DNA from 3 places in the Blautia sp. HA8986 genome. Region 2 is predicted to be linked to each of the others. Evidence: riboswitches for the same ligand, from Rfam matches in the RefSeq annotation. Region 2 holds a riboswitch; each other region holds the start of a gene.
What was found. Region 2 has a riboswitch for thiamine pyrophosphate ahead of thiS (sulfur carrier protein ThiS). Riboswitches for the same ligand answer to the same signal wherever they lie in the genome.
Positions count from the first base shown of each region.

Region 1: another riboswitch for thiamine pyrophosphate. It lies ahead of AC04Q4_RS01830 (energy-coupled thiamine transporter ThiT); the one in region 2 lies ahead of thiS (sulfur carrier protein ThiS).
Region 3: another riboswitch for thiamine pyrophosphate. It lies ahead of thiW (energy coupling factor transporter S component ThiW); the one in region 2 lies ahead of thiS (sulfur carrier protein ThiS).

Region 1 is NZ_JBWLUQ010000001.1:422,498-425,776, forward strand. Features, by position in the region: rRNA gene AC04Q4_RS01825 (23S ribosomal RNA) at 1-1,608, shown strand, start outside; TPP riboswitch at 1,810-1,911, shown strand; gene AC04Q4_RS01830 (energy-coupled thiamine transporter ThiT) at 1,908-2,603, shown strand; gene AC04Q4_RS01835 (methionyl aminopeptidase) at 3,176-3,279, shown strand, end outside.
Region 2 is NZ_JBWLUQ010000001.1:2,698,257-2,701,535, forward strand. Features, by position in the region: partial or broken gene AC04Q4_RS12565 (transposase) at 1-68, opposite strand, end outside; gene AC04Q4_RS12570 (Ig-like domain-containing protein) at 242-1,360, shown strand; TPP riboswitch at 1,568-1,675, shown strand; gene thiS (sulfur carrier protein ThiS) at 1,937-2,140, shown strand; gene AC04Q4_RS12580 (thiazole synthase) at 2,319-3,104, shown strand; gene thiH (2-iminoacetate synthase ThiH) at 3,271-3,279, shown strand, end outside.
Region 3 is NZ_JBWLUQ010000001.1:2,353,966-2,357,244, reverse strand. Features, by position in the region: gene arfA (arabinosylfuranosidase ArfA) at 1-243, shown strand, start outside; gene AC04Q4_RS10910 (aldo/keto reductase) at 313-1,302, shown strand; TPP riboswitch at 1,392-1,494, shown strand; gene thiW (energy coupling factor transporter S component ThiW) at 1,835-2,389, shown strand; gene thiM (hydroxyethylthiazole kinase) at 2,352-3,254, shown strand; gene thiE (thiamine phosphate synthase) at 3,271-3,279, shown strand, end outside.

The sequences.
Region 1 (3,279 bases), 2.3 Mb from region 2:
GCCGGAATGAGTAGCGAGATAGAGGTGGGAATCCTCTAGGCCGAATATCCAAGGTTTCCAGGGTAAAGCTGATCTGCCCTGGGTGAGTCGGGACCTAAGGTGAGGGCGGGAGCCGTAGCCGATGGACAACAGGTTGATATTCCTGTACTGCAGTATAACAGAACTGTGGGGACACGTAAGGAGAGCGGGAGCCGGGAATGGAAAGCCCGGTACAAGCGAGGTACCAGTATGGTAGGAAAATCCGCCATGCAATGGGAAGACGTGATGTGGAGCGAATTTTAGTAGCGAAGCCCGTGAGCCATGCGTCAAGAAAAGCCGCTATTGTTTATACTGTACCCGTACCGTAAACCGACACAGGTGGATGAGGAGAGAATCCTAAGGCCGGCGGAAGAAGTATTGCCAAGGAACTCGGCAAAATGGCCCCGTAACTTAGGGAGAAGGGGTGCCTGCGAGAGCAGGCCGCAGAGAATAGGCTCAAGCAACTGTTTAGCAAAAACACAGGTCTATGCGAAACCGAAAGGTGAGGTATATGGGCTGACGCCTGCCCGGTGCTGGAAGGTTAAGAGGAGAGGTTAGACGTAAGTCGAAGCTTTGAATTTAAGCCCCAGTAAACGGCGGCCGTAACTATAACGGTCCTAAGGTAGCGAAATTCCTTGTCGGGTAAGTTCCGACCCGCACGAAAGGCGTAATGATTTGAGCGCTGTCTCGGCAATACATCCGGTGAAATTGAAGTGCCAGTGAAGATGCTGGCTACCCGCGCCAGGACGGAAAGACCCCATGGAGCTTTACTCCAGTTTGGCACTGGGGTCCGGTGTTGCATGTACAGGATAGGTGGGAGGCTGAGAAACGGTAACGTCAGTTGCCGCGGAGCCGCTGTTGGGATACCACCCTTGTGATATTGGGCTTCTAACCAGCCGCCGTAATCCGGCGGTGGGACAATGCCAGGCGGGGAGTTTGACTGGGGCGGTCGCCTCCGAAAGGGTATCGGAGGCGCCCAAAGGTTCCCTCAGAATGGACGGAAACCATTCGAAGAGTGCAAAGGCAGAAGGGAGCTTGACTGCGACACCGACGGGTGGAGCAGGTACGAAAGTAGGGCTTAGTGATCCGGTGGTATTAAGTGGGAATGCCATCGCTCAACGGATAAAAGCTACCCTGGGGATAACAGGCTTATCACTCCCAAGAGTTCACATCGACGGAGTGGTTTGGCACCTCGATGTCGGCTCATCGCATCCTGGGGCTGTAGTAGGTCCCAAGGGTTGGGCTGTTCGCCCATTAAAGCGGTACGCGAGCTGGGTTCAGAACGTCGTGAGACAGTTCGGTCCCTATCCGGCGTGGGCGTAGGATATCTGAGAGGAGCTGTCCTTAGTACGAGAGGACCGGGATGGACGGACCGCTGGTGGACCGGTTGGCTTGCCAAAGCCATGGCCGGGTAGCCAAGTCCGGAAGGGATAAACGCTGAAGGCATCTAAGCGTGAAGCCCCCCTCAAGATGAGATATCCCATTCTTATGAAGTAAACCCCCTTGAAGACGACGAGGTAGATAGGGCAAGGGTGGAAGTGTGGCAACACATGGAGCTGACTGTTACTAATCGGGTGAGGGCTTGACCAAGAAACGCAGGTTAAAATTGATTCAAAATACGATTAACAATCATCACCAAAACCATGTATGTAGTTTTCAAGCTACAAGGAAAGAGTAAAACAGGTAAGTAAACCATTTAAAATTGGTTCATTTACCTGTTTTTATTACTCATTTTTTCTCAAAAACCTCATGATCATACATATTTACACCCACTTCCCCATGTGCTACAATAGGTAAGACCAAGGGAGCCGGACAGGCTGAGAGGAAGCACAAGCTTCGACCTTTGAACTTGATTTGGGTAATCCCAACGTAAGGAGGAGAGAAAGAATATGTTTGATTTTCTTGTGACTGCCGACGGCGGTCTCACAACGGCAGGTTACACTGCATCTATCGTAGCAGTTCTGGTACTTGTAGTTCTTATAGCTGCATTACTTCAGAAGAAAACATCCACTTTAAAACTTACCACACAGCAGCTTGTTACCTGCGCGGCAGCACTTGCCCTGGCATATGTAACATCTTATATTAAGCTGTTTAAACTGCCATTTGGCGGATCTGTAACTTTGTTCAGCATGCTGTTTATTGTTCTGATCGGTTACTGGTACGGTGTTAAGGTTGGAATTCTTACAGGCCTTGTATATGGAATTTTCCAGTTCCTGCAGGAGCCATATGTGCTTTCATTTTTTCAGGTATGCTGTGATTACATCTTTGCATTCGGAGCAATGGGACTTTCCGGATTATTTACGAAATCCAAAAAATATGGCCTTCTGAAAGCCTATATTACAGCCATACTGGCAAGAGGTGCATTCCACGCGCTAGGTGGATATATCTACTGGATGGATTATATGCCGGATAATTTCCCGAAATCCCTGACTGCATTGTATCCGATCATCTATAACTACAGTTATATTCTTCTGGAAGGTATATTGACCATTGTGGTGATTTCTGTCCCGGCAGTATCCAGTGCACTTGGAAGAATGCGGGCAATGGCAACCGGCGGAAATCGTCAGCCGGCAGCGCAGAAATGATATAATCAAATAATAAAAAAGATCGCAGGCTCATCTTTAAAAGATACATTGTATAATCAGAAAAGATGAATCCGCGATCTTTTTTATTGAATGATCTTATCCGCTTGATTTATCGATAACATTTTTTGCAGGCAGTGTAACCACGTTGCTTTGCCTGACTGAGAGTAACCTTACACGTACGGTTTGGATTCATATTTCCACAGTTGGGAATTCTGTGATATTTTTTGCCTGTGGCAGGAATCCATACGGAGGATTGGACCTGTGGTTTGGAAGATCTTTTAGCTTTTTCATTTGTAAAACTCCTTCCATAGAGATATGTTATAAGCTTATTATAATAGAAGATATTGAGAAAACAATAAAAACCATATATTTCGAGAAAATTCGATATGATATCAATATAAAAGTTATATAAAACAAACCAAAAACACAAAGAATACTTTTATCTTAAAGCAAGTTGTGCTATGATAAATCAGGCAGAGAAAACATTCGATTTGCGGCAGATATCATATATCTGACAATATAAAAAACAAAAGAAAAAGCAGCGATACAACTGCGAAAAGGAGAAGAAAAAGATGGCTAAAAAGATTGAAAGAAATGATCCGTGCTGGTGTGGAAGCGGAAAGAAATATAAAAAATGCCATGAAGCATTTGATGAAAAGATGGAGCTCATGAAAAA
Region 2 (3,279 bases):
GCATTTGCTTCAAATTTTGATTCATCTATATATAAGTGCTGCAGATCGACGTGCTCGGCTTCAAAGATTTTTTGTAGGCTATGTTTTTTTACAGCTCCTTTTTCTGCCATTGTAAAAACTGCCGAATTTCACCGAAAGCCCCGATTCGGCGAAAAATATCATAGCAGGAATATTCCCCATAATGTATACTATATTTGTTAGGAAATCCAGATACACCACAAAGCAGAAAGGAAAAAAGCGTATGAAAAGAAATTGGAAAAAAGCTTTATGTGGCATTTTGACAGGTTTTATGCTTGCGACGGCGGCACCAGCTACGGTTCCGGAGCTGATCAGCGTGGCAGAAGTACAGGCGGCAGTAACTGTAGCAGCGCCGGCCATGTCTTCTATTAAGATCGTCGGAAAGAATAAGATCATTTTCAGCTGGAAACAGGTAAAAGGAACAGCCGGATACCGTGTATACCGCAAGTCCGGAAACAGCGGATGGAAAGTAGTAAAAACCATCACAGGAAGTAAGAATGTTACATTTACCGACACAAAAGTAAGCACCGGAGCACGTTATACTTATACGGTAAAAGCTTACCGGAAATCCGGAAAAAATATAATCTGGAGTAGCTATAATAAAAAAGGCCTGACAGCGATTGCAGGGCTGAATTCTCTTACCCTGAATAAGACCAGCCTGACACTGACACCGAAAAAAACTTATACACTGAAGATCAACGGCACCAGTCTGAAACCGTCATGGAAGAGTAGCAACACAAAGGTTGTCAGTGTAACTTCAGCCGGAAAGGTCACCGCAGTAAAAACAGGAACAGCGAATATCACAGCGATCCTTGGCGGCAGAAAATTCACCTGCAAGGTTACTGTAAAAAATCCTGCATCGGCTAACGCAAAACTGACGCAGAATTATGCCAAACTGAAAAAATATATCAGTCAGAAAGGCAGATATATCGAAGACGGAAGTCAGTTTATAAATGTCAAAGTAAATGAAGAAAGTACTCTGATGATCGGCTATTTGAAGAAAGAAGATAAGATAGATATTGGAATGCTGATTTCTGTGCCTTCAGATGGAGTCCTTGCCGGACTGGATATTATCGGAAACTGTGTGAAATCTGATACGGTCAGTGTGAAGTCCGCCCTGTCTTCGGATGGAGTCTTTGTGCTGCTGACTTCTTCCACAAAAGCATCTGCTTATAAAGGTCAGAATCTGACTTTCCTGTATACAAACGGAAAAAAAGCGATGACAGATCTGCAGGATTCTTCCAACATTATGATGAAAGCGACAATGATAGCAGCAAATGCTTATCTGAAAAAGAATTTAAACCTGACAATGAATGATCTGGGATTCACTGCTTATAAATAAAAGTTACTGTTCACTCCGTTCTCAGCAACACGCTTCGCGATGCACAGGATTTATGCTAATCGCATAAATCCGCGCGGTATGTCTCGGGTTTTCTGTGACCTTCGCTCACAAAAAACACCTCGCGGAATATTACCAGTGAACAGTAACCAAATAAAACCAAAATTTATTATTCTTGACATGAAGCAGAATCGGAATTATACTAAACCGTGTAAATAACAGGGGAGCTTGTGATGGCAGGCTGAGAGGAAGTCTTCAACTTCGACCCTTATACCTGATTTGGATAATGCCAACGTAGGAACGTATAAGATGAATTTACGGGAGATACCTTGGTGTATCTCCTTTTTTATTGGATGCGGATGTTTTATCCGCCTGAATATACGTAAGATCAGGATTTACAGAGAAATATTTTACAATTAAACATGGGAAATTTTGAGAGTGAACAGAGTTCATGAAGGGGTGCACCACCGCGGGTGTATTTCTTTGTGAACTCTTTTTTTACGGATTGCGAATATCCGATTGACCGGAAGAGATTGAGAATTACTTCTGACTTGGCGAAATTTCCGGAAAGGAGCGATTATGATCACAGTAAATGGTGAAAGCAGAACACTGGAAAAGCCGGTGACAGTAACTGAATATCTGGAAGCATGTAACTATGTTCCGGTGCAGGTGGTAGTAGAGCTGAATGAAGAGATCATCAAGAGAGAGACTTACGACACGACCGTGCTGAAAGACGGAGACGTTGTGGAAATCCTGCAGTTTATGGGCGGCGGAAGCTGCTGAGACAGAAAGAATAAGAACGGATACAGAAATTCCTGTTCAGAAGTCTGAAGATGGGCAGGAATATCCGGCTGTGGGATGGGCAGAATCGCAGAAAATTGCTGCCTTGAAATTGAATAGCTGAGCAGTTATTGCAGCTGAAATACAATGCAGATAAATAACAGAAAGGTGGACATAAAAAATGACAACAGCAAACACAAATGAAGACAAATTGATCCTGGGAGGCCATGAGTTTACTTCCCGTTTTATCCTTGGTTCAGGAAAATTTTCCCTGGAGCTTGTAAAAGCATGTATTGAAAAAGCAGGAACTCAGATCGTAACACTTGCCCTGCGACGTGCAAATGAGGGTGGACTTGCGAACATTCTTGACTATGTGCCGAAAGATGTTACACTTCTTCCGAATACATCCGGCGCCAGAAATGCACAGGAGGCAGTCCGCATTGCAAGACTTTCCCGCGAGCTTGGCTGCGGAGATTTTGTAAAGATTGAAGTCATCCACGATTCCAAATATCTTCTTCCGGATAACTACGAAACTATCAAAGCAACCGAAATCCTTGCAAAAGAGGGCTTCGTAGTCATGCCGTATATGTATCCGGATCTGAATGCAGCCAGAGATCTGGTAAATGCAGGAGCTGCCTGCGTAATGCCACTTGGCTCTCCGATCGGTTCAAACAAAGGAATCTGCACAAAAGAATTTATCCAGATCCTCATCGATGAAATCGACCTTCCAATCATCGTAGACGCTGGAATCGGCCGCCCGTCACAGGCATGTGAAGCAATGGAAATGGGTGCAGCAGCGGTTATGGCAAATACAGCTATTGCAACTGCAGGAGACGTTCGTGTTATGGCGGAAGCCTTTAAGAAAGCTATTGAGGCAGGAAGAAGTGCATACCTTTCCGGCATGGGAAGAACTCTGGAAAGAGGTGCAAGTGCGTCTTCACCGCTGACAGGATTTCTGCATGAGTAAAATTGATAAATGAATGATTGAACGCAGAACACTAAGCGGGGGACAGGAGCTGCCTGTGCAGTGAATCGCAGGTATTGTCTGGTTTTAATTGAAATTGAGTTTATGGATATGCATCAGTGAGAAACAGAACATTGCTGCAATATATGAGAGGAGCGACATAAGAGTAATGGCAGAA
Region 3 (3,279 bases), 340 kb from region 2:
GCGGTAAATAAGAGCCTGGATGAGGATATGGAAGTTTCCTGTGATTTAAGACAGTTTGAGAAATATAAGATCGTGGAGCATATTGTACTCAATAATGACGATCTTCAGGCAGTCAATACAGAGGCGCAGCCAGAGAATGTAGTTCCTGTAAAAGCCGGTGCAGAGTGCTCAAAGCTGGATGGCGGAAAACTGGAAGCAGTTTTTGCAAAACACAGCTGGAATATGATCCGTCTTGCGAAATAAGGGTCGGTGAAGTATAGTAAAGGCAGTTACAGAAAATGTAAATCATGCTACATTATGGGAGGTTTTTTTATGTACACACCTGCAAGGGAACGATACGAAACCATGGAGTACAACCGTTGCGGAGAAAGCGGCCTGATGCTTCCGAAGGTATCTCTTGGATTATGGCATAATTTCGGAGATACATCTGATTATGAAAATATGAAACAGCTGTGCTTCACAGCTTTTGACAATGGTATCACACAGTTTGATCTTGCCAATAATTACGGACCTGCCTACGGAAGTGCAGAGCGGAATTTCGGCAAGATCCTGGAAGAGGAACTGATGTCTTACCGTGATGAAATGATTATCACAACTAAGGCAGGCTATGATATGTGGGAGGGCCCTTATGGAAACTGGGGCAGCCGCAAGTACCTTCTGGCGAGCCTTGACCAGAGCCTGAAGCGCATGGGTCTGGAATATGTGGATATTTTTTACCATCACAGAATGGACCCTGAGACTCCGCTTGAGGAGACTATGGGGGCACTGGCAACAGCGGTTCAGCAGGGCAAGGCCCTCTATGTGGGACTTTCCAATTATGATGGAAAAACCTTAAGCCAGGCGGCAGCGATCCTGAAGGATCTGAAATGCCCCTTTGTGATCAACCAGAACCGGTATTCCATTTTTGACAGAACTGTGGAAAAAAACGGTCTCAAGAGAACTACCGGCATTTTGAAAAAAGGTCTGATTACCTTTAGCCCTCTTGCCCAGGGACAGCTGACAGACCGTTACCTGAACGGGATCCCGGAGGACAGCCGTATCCGCAAAGACGGAAGATTCCTTAAGGAAAGTGTGCTGACGCCGGAGCGTCTGGATCAGATCCGGCGACTGAACGATCTGGCAGCCCAGCGTGGAGAGAAGCTGGCTGATATGGCACTTGGCTGGCTGCTTCAGCATAAGGAAGTTACCAGTGTTCTGATCGGAGCTTCCAAGCCACAGCAGATCCTTGATAATGTGAAAGCGATCCACTGTGCACCGTTTACAGCTGAGGAGCTGCGTCTGATCGACGAGATTTCAAAATAAGATTTATTATGATAAATGCCTGGATTTTTTCGTCCGGGAAGAGAGGTTTGACAACGGGATAGGTGTGTGCTATATTGAAAAACAGAAAAAAAAGAGCCAGCGGGAGCTTGTGTGACAGGCTGAGAGGAAGATAGATCTTCGACCGTACCTGATTTGGGTAATGCCAACGGAGGGATTGTGATATAAGAGCGTGTCTCCGTGGATTTTTGCCAGAGGATGCGCTCTTTTTTGATGCAGAAATGGAACTGGGATGATCCGGTAATGTGTTGCGGATATGAAGGTGACAGAGATTGCATGTGGAGCTTCTGCGGAGAGCGGGCAGGAAGGGGAGCGCCTTAATGTCTGGCAGGGGAGTGATATTCCGGAGGATTTTTTCGGAAGGATCATGTAAGCGATGGGAATCCGTGTTTTCGGAGTGAGAGGAAGTAAGGGAACTTCGACCGCCAAAATCTAAGGGCAGACTGCAGCAGACGGGAAGTTTTTGCCCGGGATCTGACAGGGATCTGCCTGATATTTCAGGGAGGAAAACACAATGGAAAAACAAAGGATGCACACGCTTCGTATGGTAATGCTGGCAATGATGGTTGCGATCGGTGTCGTTATTTCACCGATTCTGAGGATTGAGGGAATGTGCCCCACGGCGCATCTTGTCAATATCGTATGCTCGGTTCTGATGGGACCGTGGTACTCACTTCTCTGCGCGACCATGATCGGCGTGATCCGTATGATGTTTATGGGAATCCCGCCACTTGCACTGACAGGTGCAGTATTTGGCGCGTTTCTTTCAGGTGTGTTCTACAGACTTTCCAAAGGTAAGATCATCTGCGCGGTGATCGGTGAGATCTTTGGAACGGGTATCATCGGGTCTATGGTTTCTTATCCGGTGATGGCATTCCTGATGGGAAGAGGCGGACTGACAGCATTTTATTATACGCCGATGTTCCTTGCAGCAACCACAATGGGAGGATGTGTTGCCTATATTTTCCTGAAGGCTCTGAGTAAAGCAGGTCTTTTGGTGAAATTCCAGGCAGCTTTGGGTTCAAAAACATATGAGACAAAGAATTTTACAACTGCGAAAGCTAATTAAAGAAGAAAAGCCGCTGATCCATTGCATCACCAATCCGATCTCGATCCATGATTGTGCCAACGTGATCCTTGCAGTGGGTGCAAGGCCGATCATGGCGGAGCATCCGGCAGAGGTGGCAGATATTACGGCATCGGCTGGTGCGCTGATGCTGAATCTCGGGAATATTACCGATGCCAGGATCGAGTCAATGAAGCGTTCTATGAGAACTGCGATGGAAAAAAAGATCCCGGTTCTTCTGGATCTGGTAGGGGTTGCATGCAGTGATCTCAGGCTGGATCTGGCGAGGGAGCTTTTAAGCATCGGCCATCCGGCGGTATTGAAGGGAAATATGTCAGAGCTTTTGGCTGTTTCCGGGCTGCCGTCCCATGCGATCGGGATCGATGCGGGTGTCGAGGATGCCCTGACTGAGGAAAATATCGATGGAGTCAGTGAGGTGCTTAAGGCTTTTTCCAGAAATAATCAGGCGATCGTGCTGGCAACCGGGAAACAGGATTTTGTTACGGATGGTGAACGGGTTGTTCTGGTGCAAAATGGCAGTGCGGCGCTGTCCGGGATCACAGGAACCGGTTGTATGGTTGGTGCACTGACTGCGGCATTTTTGCCGGGGCGCGAAGATAATATTGCAAAAGAGATGACGGATAGTATAGAGGCAGGTGTCTGGTCTGGCGGTGAGATAGGATTAAATGAGAGATCCGGGAATTATCTGGCTGCGGCAGTTCTTGGTACTGCACTTATGGGTATCGCTGGTGAGGAAGCGGAGAAGATTTCCCGCGGTCCGGGAAGTTTTCAGGTAAATCTGCTGGATGAGATTTATGGACTTTCGGATCGGCAGCTGCTGGATCTGTTGAAGATTGAAATGTACTGAAAAAGAGGGGATTAGGATGGATAGA